One region of the Vibrio sp. T11.5 genome, then DNA from elsewhere that is predicted to be linked to it. Evidence: predicted binding sites of a transcription regulator. Region 1 holds the regulator's gene; each other region holds the start of a gene.
What was found. Region 1 encodes PurR, which represses purine synthesis genes. Its sites were predicted from a motif close to TNANGNAAACGTTTNCNTNA; they were not measured.
Positions count from the first base shown of each region.

Region 2: OH455_RS18620 (NCS2 family permease) is a predicted target of PurR. The motif match lies at 1,694-1,713, and genes of this name have one in related genera.
Region 3: OH455_RS03310 (NCS2 family permease) is a predicted target of PurR. The motif match lies at 1,834-1,853, and genes of this name have one in related genera.
Region 4: OH455_RS16585 (NupC/NupG family nucleoside CNT transporter) is a predicted target of PurR. The motif match lies at 3,562-3,581, and genes of this name have one in related genera.

Region 1 covers NZ_JAPPTP010000001.1:629,542-634,314, reverse strand. Annotated here, with positions in the region: gene OH455_RS02965 (alpha/beta fold hydrolase) at 1-347, shown strand, start outside; gene OH455_RS02960 (putative signal transducing protein) at 344-655, opposite strand; gene OH455_RS02955 (TVP38/TMEM64 family protein) at 652-1,347, opposite strand; gene OH455_RS02950 (TfoX/Sxy family DNA transformation protein) at 1,485-2,078, opposite strand; cyclic di-GMP riboswitch class I at 2,267-2,352, opposite strand; gene purR (HTH-type transcriptional repressor PurR) at 2,498-3,505, opposite strand; gene torD (molecular chaperone TorD) at 3,720-4,367, opposite strand; gene torR (two-component system response regulator TorR) at 4,605-4,773, shown strand, end outside.
Region 2 covers NZ_JAPPTP010000023.1:3,568-8,340, forward strand. Annotated here, with positions in the region: gene OH455_RS18620 (NCS2 family permease) at 127-1,497, opposite strand; purine riboswitch at 1,553-1,652, opposite strand; gene OH455_RS18625 (TonB family protein) at 1,750-2,634, opposite strand; gene exbD (TonB system transport protein ExbD) at 2,631-3,053, opposite strand; gene exbB (tonB-system energizer ExbB) at 3,067-4,041, opposite strand; gene OH455_RS18640 (surface lipoprotein assembly modifier) at 4,103-4,773, opposite strand, start outside.
Region 3 covers NZ_JAPPTP010000002.1:10,016-14,788, reverse strand. Annotated here, with positions in the region: gene OH455_RS03315 (aminoacyl-histidine dipeptidase) at 1-855, opposite strand, end outside; gene OH455_RS03310 (NCS2 family permease) at 1,872-3,161, shown strand; gene tet(34) (oxytetracycline resistance phosphoribosyltransferase domain-containing protein Tet(34)) at 3,241-3,705, shown strand; gene frsA (esterase FrsA) at 3,922-4,773, shown strand, end outside.
Region 4 covers NZ_JAPPTP010000018.1:1,182-5,954, reverse strand. Annotated here, with positions in the region: gene OH455_RS16600 (DM13 domain-containing protein) at 1-265, opposite strand, end outside; gene pepT (peptidase T) at 344-1,573, opposite strand; gene OH455_RS16590 (DUF3429 domain-containing protein) at 1,661-2,095, opposite strand; gene OH455_RS16585 (NupC/NupG family nucleoside CNT transporter) at 2,206-3,414, opposite strand; gene OH455_RS16580 (exoribonuclease R) at 3,995-4,441, shown strand; gene OH455_RS16575 (carbonic anhydrase) at 4,597-4,773, opposite strand, start outside.

The DNA of each region.
Region 1 (4,773 bases):
TATTTGCTTATATCGTCATGCCACAACGCACTCAGAAAGAATCTCGCCATCTATTTATTCGTGAGGCTAAGAAGCTTTGCCAAAAAGAGTTCAAGCGCTGGTTTATTCTTACAGCAGACGTGAATCCTCTCATGCGCTATTTTAAAGAACGTGAGTTGCCTATCCCAACGCTCTACTTAATGGGGGAAAGAGATTATATGTTCATTCGACCAGTTAAAGAAATGGTTGCTGCGCATAAAACGAGTACATTGTTGGAGATCCCAGATTGCGGTCACGTATGTAATGTCGAGCGCCCTGAAGCATTTAACCAGTACTCGATCGAGTTTATCAAGAGTCAGGCTACTTAAGTAGGGCTTGCAGCTCCGCACTGCCAACATACACCAAATTGAGCTTCGTTAGCTTCCCCACACTCTCCACAGCACCATTCATTGCCCGCGCAGGTTTGTTGATGAAACTGTTCAATGATTGCGATTGCGCGCTTTTTCATTTGAAGGTCTATTAACCATACATAAGGCTGCGAATGTTCTCCGAATGGGATCTCTCCTTGCAGGCTGAAGATACCTTCTCCTCTCACTTCGCAATGTATTCGGTTGGACTTAAGAAGCTCACAAATGATGTGAGCTTCAGGAGGGTTGTTAGCGGTGAATATTTTCAAGACGGGCTCCCATCTCGTGTCTGTGGTGACCCTTTAATTTTTCCCATCACCCATTTGGTAATCACAGGGAAGAGTCCTAGAAGAGCGAATGAGGCCAATACTGATGGAGAGACAATACCTGATAAGCTATCTATCTGTGCCAATTGTGTACCTGCATTCAGGTATACCGCTGTACCAGGTAGCATGCCTAGCTGACTAACGAGATAAAATCGAGCCGTTGAAATAGGTGTCAGACCCATGAGTAAGTTGATGAGAAAAAATGGAAACACAGGTATGAGGCGCAACGAGAACAGGTAAAAAGCCCCATCTCGATCGACACCTTGGTTGATGGCATTCAGTTTGTCGCCAAACTTACTTTGTACCCAATCACGTAGCAGGAAGCGGCTACTCAAGAAGGCTAATGTTGCTCCTATGGTGCTGGCAAATGAAACGAGTAACAAACTTGTCCAAAACCCAAATAGAGCGGCGCCAAGTAGTGTGACTACTGCTGCCCCTGGAATGGAAAACGCAGTGATAGCGATGTAAGCCAGGAAGTAGATAGCCGCAGCTAAGGTAAAATTACTGTTGATGTATGCAGATAATGCAACTTGTTGTGATTTGGCATTTTCTAACGTTAGGTATTGACCGAAATTGACTCCGAGAAAAATGATCAGGCCGACCAACAGGATACCCAACACAAGTTTCTTATTCATAACGACTTCCTCTATTTCGAGCAGCAGACACATTGCGCTCATTTAAATTGTTAACAAATAAGAACTGTTTGGCAAAGATTAAATTTCACAGCCAATAAAAAAGCCAACCGTCTGGTTGGCTTTTCATCGATTCTTGATTAGCTGTTGAGTATGTTGACCAGCTCCTGTCGACGTTCAGGTGGAATGACGGACCAATGCTTACCATTGATTGCGCCTTCCAACGCCCAGAGCAATTCTAAGGACACGTCTGCGGTATGAGTGGCTTGAATCGCCTTAAATGCCTTAACTGAACCTGTTTCCTCTAAATTTTCAACGCTATCGATGCCCGCTTTCTTTAGCATACGTTCAGTTGCAAGACGGAGGTTAGGGAGGTCTTTAAGGCGGTTAGGTCGAGTTTTCGCTTGAGATGTCTTTTCTTTTTTAGCGACTTCGAGTGCGCTCTGCGCTAGCTCTATCGCGCGGGTGGGGCAGGAGGCGACATCGTTGGTTAAAGCGAAATATTTGGTTACGACCGGGAAGCCTCGTTTTTTGTAAACATAGGGCTCTAAGCCTTCAGATTTAAATTGACTAGCCAGTTTGTCGTCGGCGCGGATATGGAGCATATCGTTAACTACCAATGCGAACATTGTGTCGTCTGCGAAGATTCCGAATCCGCCGAACATCGAACGCGATTTTATACGACCAAGTGGGTCAAAAAGTCGCATCGAGTCTTTAAGTATTGGTTTATCCATGCTGTGTTATCTCGGTGTATATTATTATACGCCACCAAATTCAGGTCCGAGAGATTAGCAAAATAATGCAGATAAAGTGTCAATAAGGTGTCATACCAGATTAAAACTCATACATTTACAATGTTCGCTCAAAAGTGAGAATTGTAGTGTTGTGTTTTAAACGATACGAATCGTTTGCATCTTTGCCCATCGGCAACCCCGCTACCTTTCAGTTTCCTGAGTCAGGCCGGAAGCTTTGCGTCCCACTCTTTCGAGTGGTTTGCCCTGTTCGTGGCATTAGTCGAACATCTTAAGGATAAATAAAATTTGAGGCAAGTATCACATCTCTATTGATCAAATGTGATCTTGGTTCAATTAAATTGCGCCTGAATGATAGGCCCGACTAATAGATTGAGTTATTAATCGGGCGTTTCACACTGCTATTTGTTGAATTTGCACACAGTATCGCGTACTACAATTTCTGGGTGCATTTCAAATACACGCTTTTCATGCTCTTTGTCTTTGATGCGTTCGAGAAGAATTTCAAACGCATTTTTACCAACGCGTCGTTTAGGTTGGTGGACCGTTGTGAGTGGTGGTGAGAAATACTCGGCGAGTTCGATGTTGTCATAGCCAATCACAGAAACATCTTCTGGAATACGAACACCTTTTTGCTGCAGTCTGCTCATTAAACCTAGTGCCATGGTGTCGTTGAAACAGAACACTGCTGATGGTTTTTTGTCCATGGCGACGATTTTATCGGCTGCCAACACCGCTGTATCGCACTCGAAGTTACCTTCTAGAATCCAATCTTCGTTGACGGAAAGATTGGCTTCGGTCATTGCACGACGGAAGCCTAAGATACGTTCCTGACAGGCCGCTTTTTCGAAGTGACCGCTTAGACAAGCAATATCTTTATGCCCGTTGTCTATTAGGTATTTGGTCGCAAGATAACCCCCCTCTTCTGAGTTATCAATGATCTTGTCGGCTTGAGAGCTTTCAGGCCCCCAATCCATGATTACTTTAGGAATGTCTTTCTGACGGTCTAGCATCTCACTGAGTTCTTCTGTTAGGTCAGAACACATAACTAGAATGCCATCGACACGTTTTTCCGCGAGCATACGGATATAGTCGCGTTGTTTCTCGTAGATGCCACCAGTGTTACATAAGATCAACGTGTAGCCTTGACGATAACAATAGCTTTCTACACCATCAATGACTTCAGAGAAGAATAGGTTGGTCGATTGAGTAACAAGCATGCCGATAGTACGAGTAGTATTACACTTCAGGCTGCGTGCGACGGCGCTTGGTGCGTAATTCAATTCCGTGACCGCTTCCATTACCTTTTCTTGTGTCGCCTCGGCAACAAAGCGTGTCTTATTAATTACGTGAGAAACTGTTGTAGTTGACACACCAGCTAGGCGTGCCACATCTTTAATAGTGGCCATAAGGTTCTGTCCTGTCGATGACTGCCAGGAGGTATATTCAGATTGTAGAATAAATTGGCAGAAAGTATCAGAAACACAAAAACCGCTTAATTCAGCGGTTTGTCTCTAGTTCATTCATTTTTATCGTTTGCGGTCACGATTCTAGACCGCAAACAAAAGAAGAGCAAACAAAAAGAAGGTGTAATAAGTTTTGTATCACACATTCATAACAAGGTTACTCACCTCTTAAGTAGGCGCAGTCGAGTTCAAGAAACGTAACCAGTAGCAAAGCAGCCGCAGAGTAAAAGCCAAATTTGTCCAATGTTTCGCAATGCTTACTAAATTGTGGCACCCAACTCAGGAGATGTTGTTGAATAAATCCTTCCTGTTCGGCAAATGAATCTTCCATGTGGCGTTCTTGATCTAGCTCGTTAGCTTGGATAATCAGGTTGCCCAAAAAATCGAGCTCAATCGCTAGGTGGTCTGCGGGCTCATTCAGCCCTTTGTCTACCTCAATGCCATGTTTAGCCATCAACTCCGCCATGTCTGCGGCTGGTTGGTCATTGAGAAGGCCAGAGTTGCCGATATATATCGAAGCGTAAGGCAGTGCTGAGTCCTTGTTTGATTTGAGAAACAAATCGCAAAAGTCTGCGGCCAGTTCAAGCTGAGCATCTTCACGATCGATAAGACGATTGAGCGCAATGACTAGTTTATCTATGGCTGGTTTCAGGTGAGAGTTTTCCCCCAGCCCTGTTAGAAAAGAACGGATCTCTACAGATTGATACTGCTGAAGATCCTCTTCTGTTAGCTCTTTAGCAAATAAGCTGGACAACCACCAGTATATTTCAGCGCGTTTTTCGTTGAATGCTTTAAGTTCTTGCATGAGTTCAGACTCCTGAAAATTCTGCTTTCCAGTTTAACCAATAAAAATGAATAGCGATAATGGGTGTTGTTTCAGATTGAGTGCAAAAGTGCAAAGTTATTAATGCCTGAGACTAGTTTTGTTTTGAATCAATAAACACTCAGGTTTCCCCTTGATAGGACGACAAACACTAGAATTGTTACTGATTATGAATAGAATACAAACGAAGACAATTCCAAATGTAAGTAAGTGGTGTAAATGAGCTATCACGTATTAGTAGTTGAAGACGACACAGTGACTCGCAGCAAGTTGGTTGGCTACTTTCAAAACGAGGGTTACCAAGTCAGTGAAGCTGAAAGCGGCGAGCAAATGCGCGACACGCTACAAAGTGATGAAGTTGATTTGGTGATGCTGGATATCAACCTTC
Region 2 (4,773 bases), on a different contig from region 1:
AAGATCAAATTGACTAAAAATAAATCAAATAAACATGTTGCATATTAATCTAAAAGAGATGATTAGAATCAGGATAATTAAAAAAGCCCCGCTCTAAGAGCGGGGCTTTTTAGTTTCAAAATCTTATTACAACAGTACCAAGTACGTCAGGAATATAGCCGATAGAGCGTAAATCACCGGATGCACCTGTTTACCTTTACCTGCCACAACCATGGTAAATGCATAGCTGATAAAACCCATCGCCATACCGTTGGCTGGTGAAAAACTTAGAACGGTGAACATGATGGTAAAGAATGCCGCAATGCGGGATTCTTTTTGTTCCCAGCTAATTTGCCCTAAACGCCCGATCATATAGATGCCAACAACGACCATCGCTGGCGCCACCATGGCGGCTGAAAAAATCGAAAACAATGGATATAGGAATAGAGAGACTAGGAACAAGCCCGCAACCATCACGGCGGCCAATCCGGTTTTGGCACCCTGAGAAGAGGCAATGCCAGACTCTGAGAAGGCAGTGATAGAGGTGGTTCCCAGAACTGAACCAATCACCGTGCCACCCGCATCTGCAACCAATGCAGAACGTGCATTGGGCACTTTGCCATCCTTATCGATGATCCCTGCATCACGGCCAACACCAACAATCGTACTCAGGCCATCAAAGAAATCGACAATCAGGAAAATAATCACAATAAACAACAGGTCAAACATTTTGTCCGCCGTTAATCCTGAAAAATCAAACACCGCACCAAAGCTGCCCGCTAAGCTTGGCGGAGCAGAGACCAATTGCTCTGGAATCGGCGCGTTGTTGGTCCCCATCACCATGTCAGCAAAGACAGTTAACACAATAGCAGTAACAAAAGAAATAAAGGTCGCGAGCTTAATATCGCGCACCATGCAACCCAAAGCGACAAAGATACTGATGTAAGCAATGATGACCTGTGGGTCTGTCACCTTGCCCATGCTGACCAAAATGATCGGGTTAGAAACAATAATGCCGGCATTTTTAAGACCAAGAAAGGCAATGAACAATCCAAGCGAAACGGTAATCGCCAGCTTAAGATCTTCTGGTATCGACTCAATCATCGCTTTGCGGATATTGGTCATCGACAGAATCAGGTACAACACACCGGATAGAAAGATACCAAACAGCGCTTCATGCCACACCAAGGCAACTGAGCTACTCAGTAACATCCCTTTGAAGAAGCCATTCATGCTCATGCCTGGTGCCAGCATCACCGGGTAATTACCCCAAATGCCCATGATTAGCGTTGCCACTGCCGCTGCGATCGCCGTCGCCGTAAACACCGCACCTTTATCCATGCCGGGAATGCTACCCAGAATGGCTGGGTTAACCGCCAGAATATAGCTCATTGCCAAAAACGTAATAAAGCCTGCGTACAGCTCAGTACCTAGGGTGGTGTTACGTTGAGTGATTTTAAATACCGATTCCAGTACACCGGACTGATTCTGGTTTTTCAGGGTTGATTCGAGACTCACAATGAAACCTTTACAAGTGGAGTAAATAGTAAACGGATCCAATGCTGTATGAAGAGAAAAGGGGCAAAGCAACTGTAGTCACCGAGATAGGCTCAGCGGTAGAAACGTCCAATCCATTCCATCAGACATATACAGCATTTAATCGTTTGCGCGGATTTTAAGGATCTTGAGTGAAATCTCAATGGTTTTGTGCAAATTTAGCAAACGTTTGCTTCGAGCGTGTATTGGTCACACCAATACTAGGTTCATTCACTACTGAACGTAAAACCGAACTGGAACCGTCCAAGTTAAGGTCGCACCGCTGACTTCATCTGGTGGTAATGGCAATGGCATAGCACGGTAGACAAGATCCACCGCTTCTTTATCGAGCGATTCTGTTCCGCTACTGCGTACCAGTTTGACGCCCAGTACTTGCCCCGCTCTATCCATAGTAAAAGTAATCAAGGGCACACCTTGTTTACGCATCCGCTTAGCGCGGCGCGGATACTGCTTGTGCTGCTCAAGGTGCAGCACCAGTTGCTGCTTCCAACTCATCTTAACTTGTTTGAGGTGTTGGCTAAATGCCCCAGACACGCCTTGAATCTGCTTATGTTCTTTTTCGACTTCAAGCTTGGGAGCGCTCTTTTTAATCTGAGCGACCGAAGCCTTTTGGCTGACTGAAGGTGTCTCGGCTTGCGGCGTTTCCAACTGTTTTTGAACCTGTGCAACAGGTTTGCTCTCTACTTTCGTTTTTGGCTTCGTCTCTATTGGTTTTTCAGGCGTCGCAATCTCTGAGGAGCGCTGTGCTTCTTTGGCTATAATCGGAGATGGCTCCGGCACACTCTCGACCTCTTGTTGGATCTTCTGTTGTGGATCAATCGGCTCTGTACGAGCCATTGATGCCATAGAATCCATCGACTCATTTTGCTCAGGACCAGAGTTTAACGCGGGCTTTTCAACATGTGGCGCCGCGACGGGTGCAACCAAAGCAACACTGACGGGAATCGCTGCTGGCGGCTGAATAAATTTAGCTTTAGGTTGGTACAAATAATATACCGCAACAGCCAGATGAAAACCGACACTAATGATGATTCCAGGTAGCAACCATGGGCCAAAGCTATCATGCGCTATGGATCTTCCTAACTGACTGCCTCTCATTTCTCTGGTTGTTCCAATCCGACCAGAGCGATCTGTACATAACCCGCTGCAACCAAAGCGTTCATCACTTTCATCAAGCTTTGGTAATCCAGTGCTTTGTCAGCACGTAAATAGATCCGCTGCTCTTTATCAGGCAGCACTTGGGCTAGCGCTTGAGGCAGTTGTTCGAGAGTCACCGTACTCTCCTCGCCTAATGTCAGCGCCAGATCAGTGCTAACAGTCAAGTAAAACGGAGCCTTAGGTTGAGGTGTCGGTGCAGCCGAAGACGTGGGTAAATCGACCGGTATATTGACCGTCGCCAGTGGTGCCGCGACCATTACAATGATCAGCAACACCAGCATGACATCAACAAACGGCGTGATGTTGATCTCATGATTGACCACCAACTCGTCCTGCTGCGAAGCAACTTTAAATCCCATCTCTATGCTCCGCTCAGGCTGCCAACTTTTTTCCATCGATAGAAACGGGCTCTCTATCGAGATCTCGGCTCACCAGTACCATCAGCGCTGCAGAGATATCTGCCATAAGCGCGCGATACTGGCTGACACCGCGAGTAAAGTGGTTATAAAGCACTACCGCAGGAATCGCGGCCACCAAACCAATCGCCGTTGCCAACAACGCTTCTGCAATCCCCGGCGCTACGACAGCTAATGTGGTGTTTTGAGATTTGGCGATGCCGATAAAGGCATTCATGATCCCCCAAACGGTGCCAAATAGCCCGACAAAAGGGCCAACGGAGCCCACTGTTGCCAGCACTCCTGTACCTCCAACCATCGCACTGCTTAAACCAGCCTGAACACGTTCGAGCCTGAGCTGTAAGCGCTCTTTGATACCGTCCTCATTATCTGCTCGGGCAGACAACGCCAGTTCTTTTTCTGTAGCTTCAATCAACGCCAGCCCAGCGCCTTCTGCACTGCCGCAGCGCAGCTTGCCTTCGACCAAGGTTTCAGAATCAAGCAATTCATTAACAATATGACGCGCACGGCGACACGCTAGGTTCAACTGGATTTGCTTTGCGATACCGATCGCCCAAGTCACGCCTGAGGCCACCAGCAGTAAAATCATCACCGCTTTGACCACCCAGTCAGCCGATTGATACATGCCATAGGGGGACATGTCGTGTTGAGCAGTAGCGGCGACCAAATCCGGTGGCGACATGTTGTCGCTCACCGGTGCAGGAAGCGCAGAGATTTCAGCCTTCTCTGCGATGGTCGCATTTTCCTGCATAACGGGTTGTGACCCGCTTTCTGACGTTGTTTCAGCCCAGCTGAATGGGGCCGCTAAAAAAAAGCAAATAATCAGTAGTGATCTGGATAAGCATTCCATTGTTTTACTCACATTCGGTTTATCTGTGCGCACTATGCCTAGCCAAACACGTGCACCTCTATCAGTAACACCGAACCACAATGAAAAATCCGTAAAAGTTTTTTAATTATTTTTTGAAAAAACAATAAGCCGTTGATTATTTTCAGAATCTTTTTTCTAGTTTTAGACTGTATTGATGCTGCTTGTAGCTGTATGCCCAATCAACATTACTCTTGGTCTGATTGGCTTTGACTTCGATGAGCGGTTGAAATCCGGCAAACAGCTCTGGCAGCGTCACCACTAAGGTATAATTTTGCTCAGTATCGTCGCGCCGCTCACCAAGCACCGCATTGAAGTCACCATAAATACGTTGCCTCAGCGAAGCGAATAAGGTCACATCAGTGTTCAGCGATGTGAAGGTTTTATTCACGCCCAATCGACCTCCCCACAAATCGTACTCATGCACCGCCTGTCGATTTTGTTTCAGTGTCCAGTCTAAGCCACCAAACAATAGCCACTCATCGGGTAACTGATGCCAATAAGTGCCAAAGACCGACCACTGCCAGTCGGACTGGTAAGCAAAGGTTTGATTACGATAATCGAGATATTCACCTTTTACTTCAAATTTGATGGCAGAAGTCTGACCAAGATTAGCAAACCAATCTGCCTTGAAACCGCCCGAAGCAAACAGAGCCTGATTCGCTAAGGCGCGATACTCGAACTGCGGCGCAATACTGATCTGATGTTTGGCGGTCTGATAGCTGTAGCCAAAGGTCACATTTAAGGTCTGCTCGTTATGTTCTTTGTGGTTCTGGTAATTGGTGCCATAGGCAA
Region 3 (4,773 bases), on a different contig from region 1:
GTTGAAGAGTTTAGCCAGCTTCGCTTCGTTTTCTGCTGGGATAGCGACAGTTACAAATGCTTCACGTGGAATCGCATTACGCAGGCTACCGCCACGGAATTCAACCAGACGTAGATCCAGCTCTTGTGCGTGACCTGCTAGGAAACGAGCGACAAGTTTGTTGGCGTTACCACGACCAGTATGGATATCACAACCAGAGTGGCCGCCTTTCAGGCCTTTCAATACGAGTTGGCGAGTTACGTAGCCTGCTGGGATAACTTCGCGCTTGATGTCGAATGTCATTTCGCCATCAATACCGCCCGCACAGCCCATGTAGACTTCGCCCTCTTGCTCTGAATCGGTGTTCAGCAGAATCTCACCTTCTAGCCATCCGGCTTCCAGGCCGAAGGCACCAGTCATGCCTGCTTCTTCATCAATAGTCAGAAGTACTTCAATCGGACCGTGTTTGATATCGGTAGAGGCGAGTACTGCTAGACAAGATGCCATACCCATACCGTTGTCTGCACCTAGAGTAGTACCTTTTGCGGTGACCCATTCACCGTCTATATAAGGCTGGATAGGATCTTTAGTGAAGTCATGATCTGTGTCTTCGTTCTTTTGCGGCACCATATCGATGTGCGCTTGAAGAACGACCCCTTTCTTGTTTTCCATGCCAAGTGTGGCTGGCTTTTTAATGAAGACATTGCCCGTCGGATCGCGACGGACATCAAGCCCTTGCTCAGTTGCCCAGTCCACAATGTATTGAGCGAGCGCTTCTTCATACTTAGAAGGGTGAGGGATTGAGCAGATCTTATCGAAAAACTGCCATAATGGTGCAGGTGATAAGTTGCTGATTTCAGAATGGAATTCAGACACGGATGACTCCTTAATCATAATAATGCCAGATCTTGTTAGGAAACTTAGTCAATTAAACGAACAAAAAACCAAATCTGACCTATTGGGTAGAGAGGAACAGAATAGCACTACCTAAGGTTAGGTAGTAGTCAAAGCAGAAACGAAATGTTTCGCTGCCATCACAGAACCTAGATTCAATCGTTTTGCCATGTGAGTCTGAATTCTTATTGTGTGTAATAAAAATAACATCCAAATTAATATTTCTGTAATTTAATTACTAAATTCATTTAATCTTGGTCATTTATTGAAATTTGTGTGACTTTTGTCACTTTTGTTGTTGTAATTAATTTTCTTTGAGGTATATTAGTAACCAACTTCGAAAGCGAAGAGAAAATGCTCAAAGGATGAGTCCGATTTGTCGCCTCCAAGGAACCGAGAAATCAATATTTGTTATCTGTTTTCATTGATTTAGAAGGTGATAGTTATGAAAGGTTTACCAAGTGCAGCGTTCTGGATAAACAACTCTGTTTACACTGGCAATTTTGCATACCCAACGAGCTTCGGTTACTAATTCCGAACTTGTGACTCTCGAACAAGTTTGTTCACCCCTATAATTGGAATTTTATTACAGCTTACAATTTGCTGACATGATTCAACCGCCACTCAATTTGAGTGGCGTTTTTTTATCTGTTGAAAATAACGCCTCTAATAGCATGGTTTTCTTATTTTCATCAGTTTTGCTTCACACTATTCGCGTAAACACATATCCAACCTCGCTCCAGCGCTTTTTCTTCAATGTAAGTTTACGACATGGTTGAAAAAATCACCCCTCAAAAACTCATAGATGCATTAACGTTATTCATTGAGCTAACAGGATTTTTTACCAATGTTCCTTTAGGTGGTGCATTTGAGTTCGAGTTTTATAGATATAAATATTGATTAGAGTCCTAATTCTATCTGGAATTTGCCATTTGTAGACTTTATAATCCCGCCAATCGATTACGCAACCGTTTACTCTTACCCTTTGGAATTCGATTATGTTCGAAAAAATATTCAAGCTCAGTGAACACGGAACGAATGTAAAAACTGAGATCATAGCCGGTATGACAACTTTCCTTACCATGGCTTACATCATCTTTGTCAATCCGGCCATTTTGGCTGATGCTGGTATGGATCGTGGGGCTGTCTTCGTAGCGACCTGTCTCGCGGCCGCTATCGGCTGTTTCATCATGGGCTTTGTCGCTAACTACCCAATTGCTCAGGCACCGGGAATGGGGCTGAATGCCTTTTTCACCTACGCCGTTGTTCTGGGTATGGGCTATACATGGCAAGTAGCTCTAGCAGCAGTATTTGTATCCGGCGTGCTATTCATTCTATTGAGTGTGTTTAAGATCCGAGAGTGGATCATAAACTCCATCCCACTTTCTTTGCGCACGGGTATCTCTGCGGGGATTGGTTTGTTCTTAGCATTTATCGCGCTAAAGAATGCAGGCATTGTGGTGGATAATCCAGCCACGCTTGTTTCTCTTGGAGCGATTACTTCACTACCTGCGGTATTAGCCTCAATTGGTTTTTTCTTAACTATCGCACTGGTTCACCGTGGCGTAAAAGGTGCGGTGATGATCGCTATTTTGGCGGTTACAGGCTTAGGTCTTGTGTTTGGTGATGTGCAATGGGGGGGGATCATGTCAACCCCACCAAGCATTGCTCCGACCTTTATGCAGTTGGACTTCTCTGCGGTATTTGAGATCGGTATGATTTCAGTGGTTTTTGCTTTCCTTTTCGTCGACTTATTTGATACTGCTGGCACGCTAGTCGGGGTATCTCAAAAAGCTGGTCTGATGGATAAAGATGGTAAAATTCCTCGTCTAAACAAAGCCCTTCTTGCTGATTCGACCGCGACTTCAGTGGGGGCTCTTTTGGGGACATCCAATACGACCTCTTACATTGAGAGCGTATCGGGGGTTGCCGCTGGAGGTCGAACAGGTCTAACGGCGGTTGTTGTTGGTATTTTGTTCCTTCTTGCTCTTTTCTTCTCGCCATTGGCTGGTATGATCCCTGCCTATGCAACAGCTGGTGCGCTATTTTACGTGGCGATTCTTATGCTTTCTGGTCTGGTGAGCATCGATTGGCGAGACCTGACAGAGGCGGCACCTGTTGTTGTTACCTGTTTGTTGATGCCTCTGACTTTCTCTATTGCGGAAGGTATTTCTCTCGGTTTCATCGCTTATGCGGCAATCAAGTTATTCAGTGGTAAAGGTCGTGATGTTTCCCTCAGTGTATGGGTGATGTCAGCAATCTTTATCTTCAAGTACATTGTTGCTTAAAGAACTTCATTAAGGGGTCGAACGTTCTGCGCTGAGTGGAATGGACTGCTCCTCAACTTTTATTATTAGGTTTAGAACAATGAGTAAGAAATTCATTATTACTTGGGATCAAATGCACAGTTATTGTCGTGAGCTTGCTGAGCAGCAAATGCCGGCAGAGCAGTGGAAAGGTATCTGGGCCGTAAGTCGGGGTGGTCTTGTTCCAGGTGCAATTCTCGCTCGTGAACTAGGTATTCGTTATGTTGATACTATTTGTATCTCTAGTTATGATCATGATCACCAACGTGATATGAGCGTCTTGAAAGCACCTGAAGGTGACGGCGAAGGTTACTTAATCGTCGAAGATTTAGTGGACAGTGGTGATACCGCTCGCAAGCTGCGTGAACTGTATCCGAAAGCAAAATTGATCGCAGTATGTGCGAAACCATCTGGTGCTGCTCTCCTTGATGATTATGTGGTTGATATTGCACAGGAAACGTGGATTGAACAGCCTTGGGATATGTCGATTCAGTACGCTGAACCGATCAATCGCAAGCAAAAATAACCTTTCCTGAGTGGTTCAATTAAAGTGAAATGGCCCTAAATGGGTCATTTTTGTTGGTTGAGCATTGGCTTTTTTCGCTTTCTGAAGGCTACCCTATATTTCTTTGGCCTCCTTTTATGACTTTTCGTAAGCCAATACTTCGAACCTTGATTCTTGTCTGACTTTTACCTCGCGACAGGTATACAATGTGGGAAATTATTCCCATTAGGTCATCTTATGTCTGAAGAAGTGAGCAAAAACCTCTCTGAAACCCTGTTCACCAATCATAAACAAGCCAAAGAAACCTCTGCGTTGACACAATACATGCCCAGCAGCCAGTCGGTGTTGGATCAAAAGCGTGAACAAGATGGCTTTAAATGGTATCGAAATCTGCGTCGAATGCAGTGGGTATGGCAAGGTATAGACCCTATTGAGCTCGAAGCTGTTCTCGCCAAGATTGCATCCTCAAAACATTCACGTACCCACGATGAGTGGCTGGATACCGTAATGGGCTATCACAGCGGTAATTGGACGTACGAGTGGACTAAGTTGGGTATGCAGCACCATAAACGTTCTAATGAATTAAAGGGTGAAGAAGCTGCCGATGAGCTGTTCAACGCTTCTTTGTGCTTTAGTATTGCAGGTTACCCGCACCTTAAGAATGACAACTTAGCGGTCCAGGCTCAGGTCCTTGCTAGTAGTGCTTATACTGAAGCGTCGAAGAAGACAAAATACATCGTTAAGCAGATAGAAGTTCCCTACCAGAACAAACGTATCTTGGCTCACCTCCATCTGACTAAAACAGATAAACCACAACCCGTGGTAATGGTCAGTGCGGGCTTAGATAGCTTACAAACGGACATGTGGAAGTTATTCCGTAATCATCTAGCTAAGAAAGATATCGCCATGTTGACTGTCGATATGCCCTCCGTCGGACACAACAGCCACTGGACATTGACGGAAGATACTTCTTGTCTCCATCAAGCCGTATTGAACGAGTTATTCCACATTCCTTGGATTGATCACCATAGAGTTGGGTTGATTGGGTTCAGGTTTGGTGGCAATGCGCTGGTTAGGTTGTCTTTTATG
Region 4 (4,773 bases), on a different contig from region 1:
TATAGTCCGGACCAGGGGCAAGCTCACCGACAAAAGCAATTTGGTCATGACTAATAGAAACAGAGCCCTCTCCCCAATGAAGAAAATCACTGTCTTTTCGGTCGCGCTGGAAGGTTGCAGTATAAACCGCCTTGTTGGTCACAGCCTCCACTGAGCTCATTGAGGGAGAATCTGGCTGGATAAGAATGGGTAAGGCATAAATACCGACAGCAAAACCGATTGCCCCACATATAAGGTGTGTAAACAGTAAAAAAATCCTTTTCATCCCCGAAACCTCTGTTTATCAAGCATACATAGTCAATGTACACGATAATCAATGAGATAACAGGGACATATCGGAATTTTATCTGTAGTGAAGTGCTGTTTTCTCACACAAGGTCACAATAACCTGTACAGCCTGCTCCATACCTTCAATGCTAATAAATTCATGAATACCATGAAAATTATAGCCTCCTGTGAAGATATTCGGACAAGGTAAACCCATAAAGGACAACCTAGCACCATCGGTGCCACCACGAATGGGCTTAATTTTAGGCTCGACATCGCAAGCAATCATCGCTTGCTTGGCGAGTTCAATAATATGCGGATGAGGCTCGACCATTTGTTTCATGTTGAAATAGCTGTCTGATAATTTCAGCTCTACACGTCCTTTGCTTAATGTCGAGTTAAGCTCCTTCACTTTACTCTGCATCAAGGCTTTGCGTTGCTCTAGCCCGTCACGCTCAAAATCACGAATGATATAACCTAGCTCACAGCGCGCCACTGCCATTTTTGCAGACTTCAAATGATAGAAGCCTTGATATCCTTCGGTCGATTCAGGGGTTTCATCAGCGGGCATCATCAATTGGAACTGGGCGGCAATGTTCATGGCATTCACCATTTTATTTTTTGCGCTACCTGGGTGGACGTTGACTCCGTAGCAAATCACATCAGCACTGGCTGCATTAAAGTTTTCGTACTCCAGTTCGCCCACCGGACCTCCATCAATGGTATAGGCCCATTGTGCTCCAAACTTCTCCACATCAAACCGGTCCGCACCACGACCAATTTCTTCATCTGGTGTAAAACCGATGCAGATATCGCCGTGGGGAATGTCTGGATTCGCCTGCAACTCAGCAACAGCGGAAATAATTTCTGCAATACCGGCTTTGTTGTCCGCACCGAGAAGTGTGGTGCCATCCGTCGTGATCAGATTGTGGCCAAGCAGTCTACGCAGCTCAGGGTATTGAATTGGCGACAGCACTTCATCACCTTTACCTAGGGCAATATCGCCACCCTGATAATCTTCAACAATCTGAGGTTTGACATTTTTTCCTGACGCATCAGGTGCGGTATCCATATGAGCGACAAAGCCAATGGCTGGCACATCGTAGTCAACATTACTGGGCAGCTTCGCCATCAAATAGCCGTTATCATCAAGTAACACCTCACTCAAACCAAGTTCCAACAATTCTTGTTGGAGGAATTGGGCGAAAGTGTATTGCCCTTCACTACTTGGGCAGGCGGGGTTGGAAGGGTTGGACTGCGTGTTAAAGGACACGTAGCGCAGAAAACGTTGAACCAGTTCATTCATAGCGGTATCTCTTTATATTATGATTGTTAGCATACTGGCGTTCATCCTACGCCTTATAAACAAAGAGGTTTTGCTGTAAATCAGTTTTTAAGCGATGAGAGCAATACAGTGCATAACGATGACACTGGTGGTCAGCCTTGCTCTGAGGACCTTGTACCCTACGGGTTTGCGCTCTTTTTCCGCTATTCTGACTGCTCGCTCTGAAAACCAAACCAGAAAATAACCAAAGCCCAACAAGACAAGCGCTAAAGCGACGTTCTGGCGTGACAGTAGCAAGACACCCCATGTCATCACGGCAAACAAGTTACTGAGTAAAAGTGCATTACGGCTAATTTTATCTACCGAGTGATCGATGCCATTGCCCCACAGTACTCCCGACAAAAAACTCAAGATCACCACACTGTACGAAATAAACATTTCTTCGCCTGTAAGCCCGAAGAGCCTCGCACCTGTGACAATACCGATGAGGCTCAGCGCGAAAGGCACTAGCCCCAAATAACCCAGTTTAAACATGATTGACATTGACGATCTTCCATTGCTCATAAACGCATTCTTAAGTATTTTTGTTTATTACGACGAAAAAGCCCGAATAGTTTGCTATTCGGGCTTTTAATTATCGACTTAAGGCAGCATTAAAGCAGGATGAAAATACCCGCCAAACAAGCACTCATAAGATTCGCAAACGTACCAGCAAGCACAGCTTTGATACCAAGATTAGCCACTTCTGAGCGGCGCTCTGGCGCAATCACTCCGATAGAGCCAAGCTGAATAGCAATCGAACCTATGTTTGCAAAGCCACACAGTGCAAACGTGACGATCACTTGGGTATGTTCAGAAAGCAGCGCTTTGTGCTCGACAAAATCGATGAAAGCCACAAACTCATTCATAACAATTTTCTGGCCAATGTAAGAGCCCGCCATCAGCATTTCATTGGCCGGCACACCAATCACCCATGCCAAAGGAGAGAACAGGTAGCCGAACAGCGTTTGCAGCGTCAATCCGCTAAAGCCCGCCACGTCGCCCAAACTTTCAAGACCCGTGTTGACCATGGCAATCACGCTAACGAATGCAATCAACATGGTACCGACAGCAACGGCAACCTTCATGCCGTTCATTGCACCACTTGCTAAAGCATCAATCACATTACTGTCTTGCGCTTTGTCCATTGCAATATCTGATTGATCAATTGGCGTTTCACGCTCAGGAACAATGATCTTAGCCATCATCAAACTGCCCGGCGCAGCCATAAAGCTTGCGGCAATTAAGTACTTGAGCTCAACACCTAATCCAGCATAACCACCCAGTACACTGCCAGCCACAGAGGCCATGCCCCCCGCCATCACAGCAAACAATTCAGAGCGAGTCATGCGCGAAAGGAAAGGTCGAACAAGAAGTGGAGACTCACCTTGAGATAGGAAGATATTACCGGTAGCAACCAGAGACTCGGCTTTACTCGTCCCGAGGAACTTTTGGATACCACCACCGATAAACTCAATCACCTTTTGCATAATGCCAAGGTAATAAAGTGCCGAAATTAGTGCACTAAAGAAAATGATGATAGGCAGAACACGAACCGCAAAGATAAACCCAGTATTGGCTAAATCACCAAACAAGAATCCGATACCTTCATCAGCAAAACCTAACAGGCTAGAAACACCATTACTTAAACTGGTGAGTGCGGTTTGTCCCCAAGGGAAGTACAAGACTAAAGCGGCAAAACCGATTTGAAGTAACAAGGCGCGAGAGACTGTTTTCCAGTTGATCGCTTTACGACTCTCTGACAGCAACACAGCACATAATAACAGTGCCGCAACACCGATTAATCCGAATAGGACATTCATTAAAGATAACCTCTACAAGCATTGGTAAATAGCTGGTCCGGTCCGTGGGGTCATTCACCATTCCATGTGACGGCTTGTATTGGCAGAGCAGTACTCTTAACCGGGCGGAGAGTATAACGCACGCAGTGAGATATTCATCACATATTTTAACGCAAACGTTCAAATGTTCACTCAATAAACAGCTTAATCGGCAACGAACCCAATTGAGCAGATGAAATCGGAGTAGAAAAACATAAAATATGCACTTACTTGCTATAAAACCGTGAACAAAGATCACACTTTTGAAGCTATCCCCCCATTCAATGACTGAAAAAGTTTGGCAACTTATTATTTGCCATCTAGGTTTATAAAAGTGTCAACTAACGTACTAGTGACAAAAACAGATTCTCTAACAACGTCAGCAGCTAACAACGCAAACACAACAATACACTGCCCCACCTTTGGTGGGGCTATTTTGTTTATCGGCAGGACAAAAAGGTCTGGCGTCGCAGCGCACAACAAGTACTCTGTTATTTTGAACTAGATTTATACCACTAGCGGTATAGAATAAGCGCCTCTTTAACCGATGCCAGAGATCACCATGCAACGCGATTACACCCTCTCATCCCTGCAAGCTACCCCAAGAGAAGAGCTCGAAGAACTCAGTCTGCGAATGATCCACCGCCTGATCGCAGAAGAATCGATGACTGAGTTGTTTACGTTCGATGCCGATGAGACGGAATCCGAAGACAAACTGCAAGAGGCACAGTTTGATGCCATGTTGAGGATGAGTGCGATCGCTCTTAGTGAACTGCCAGCCCTTTTCAGCGAATCAGACAATCAACAGCAAAACACGCTACGCATGCAACGCTTATTGCTTTGGCATTTTTATTCGGTTTCGTTTCACCTTGAACAGGCAATACCACTTGAAGTCCATTGTCAACATGTGGAAGTGCTGCTTAAACAAGCCCCAACCAACGCATTAGAGTGGGTCACAGCTTTAACCGACTTACTGCGTCAATACGCGGCCATTAACCAAAGTCGCTAATTCGAACTCGGTAGAACTGCGATAACCCAACCTCACAACATTGCGAGAATCGCCACTAGGATACTGAGTGTGAAAGGGAAGCAAAAGCCAAACTGAGGCCAATTAGTTGTTATTCCACAACCACTAAAAAGGCCGGGCTGACCCGGCCTGATTATTTAATCGTTAGTGAGAACGACACGAGCATTCTGTTTCTGAATTGGGCGGTTGTTGTTACCCATCACCATCTGCATTTGTTTTGCCTGTTCTGTGGTTAAATTTTGCGCAGATTTAAGCACAAACCAGCGTACGCCTTCAGAACAAGGTGGCGTCGTCAGAGAGCCATTAAAGCGGTA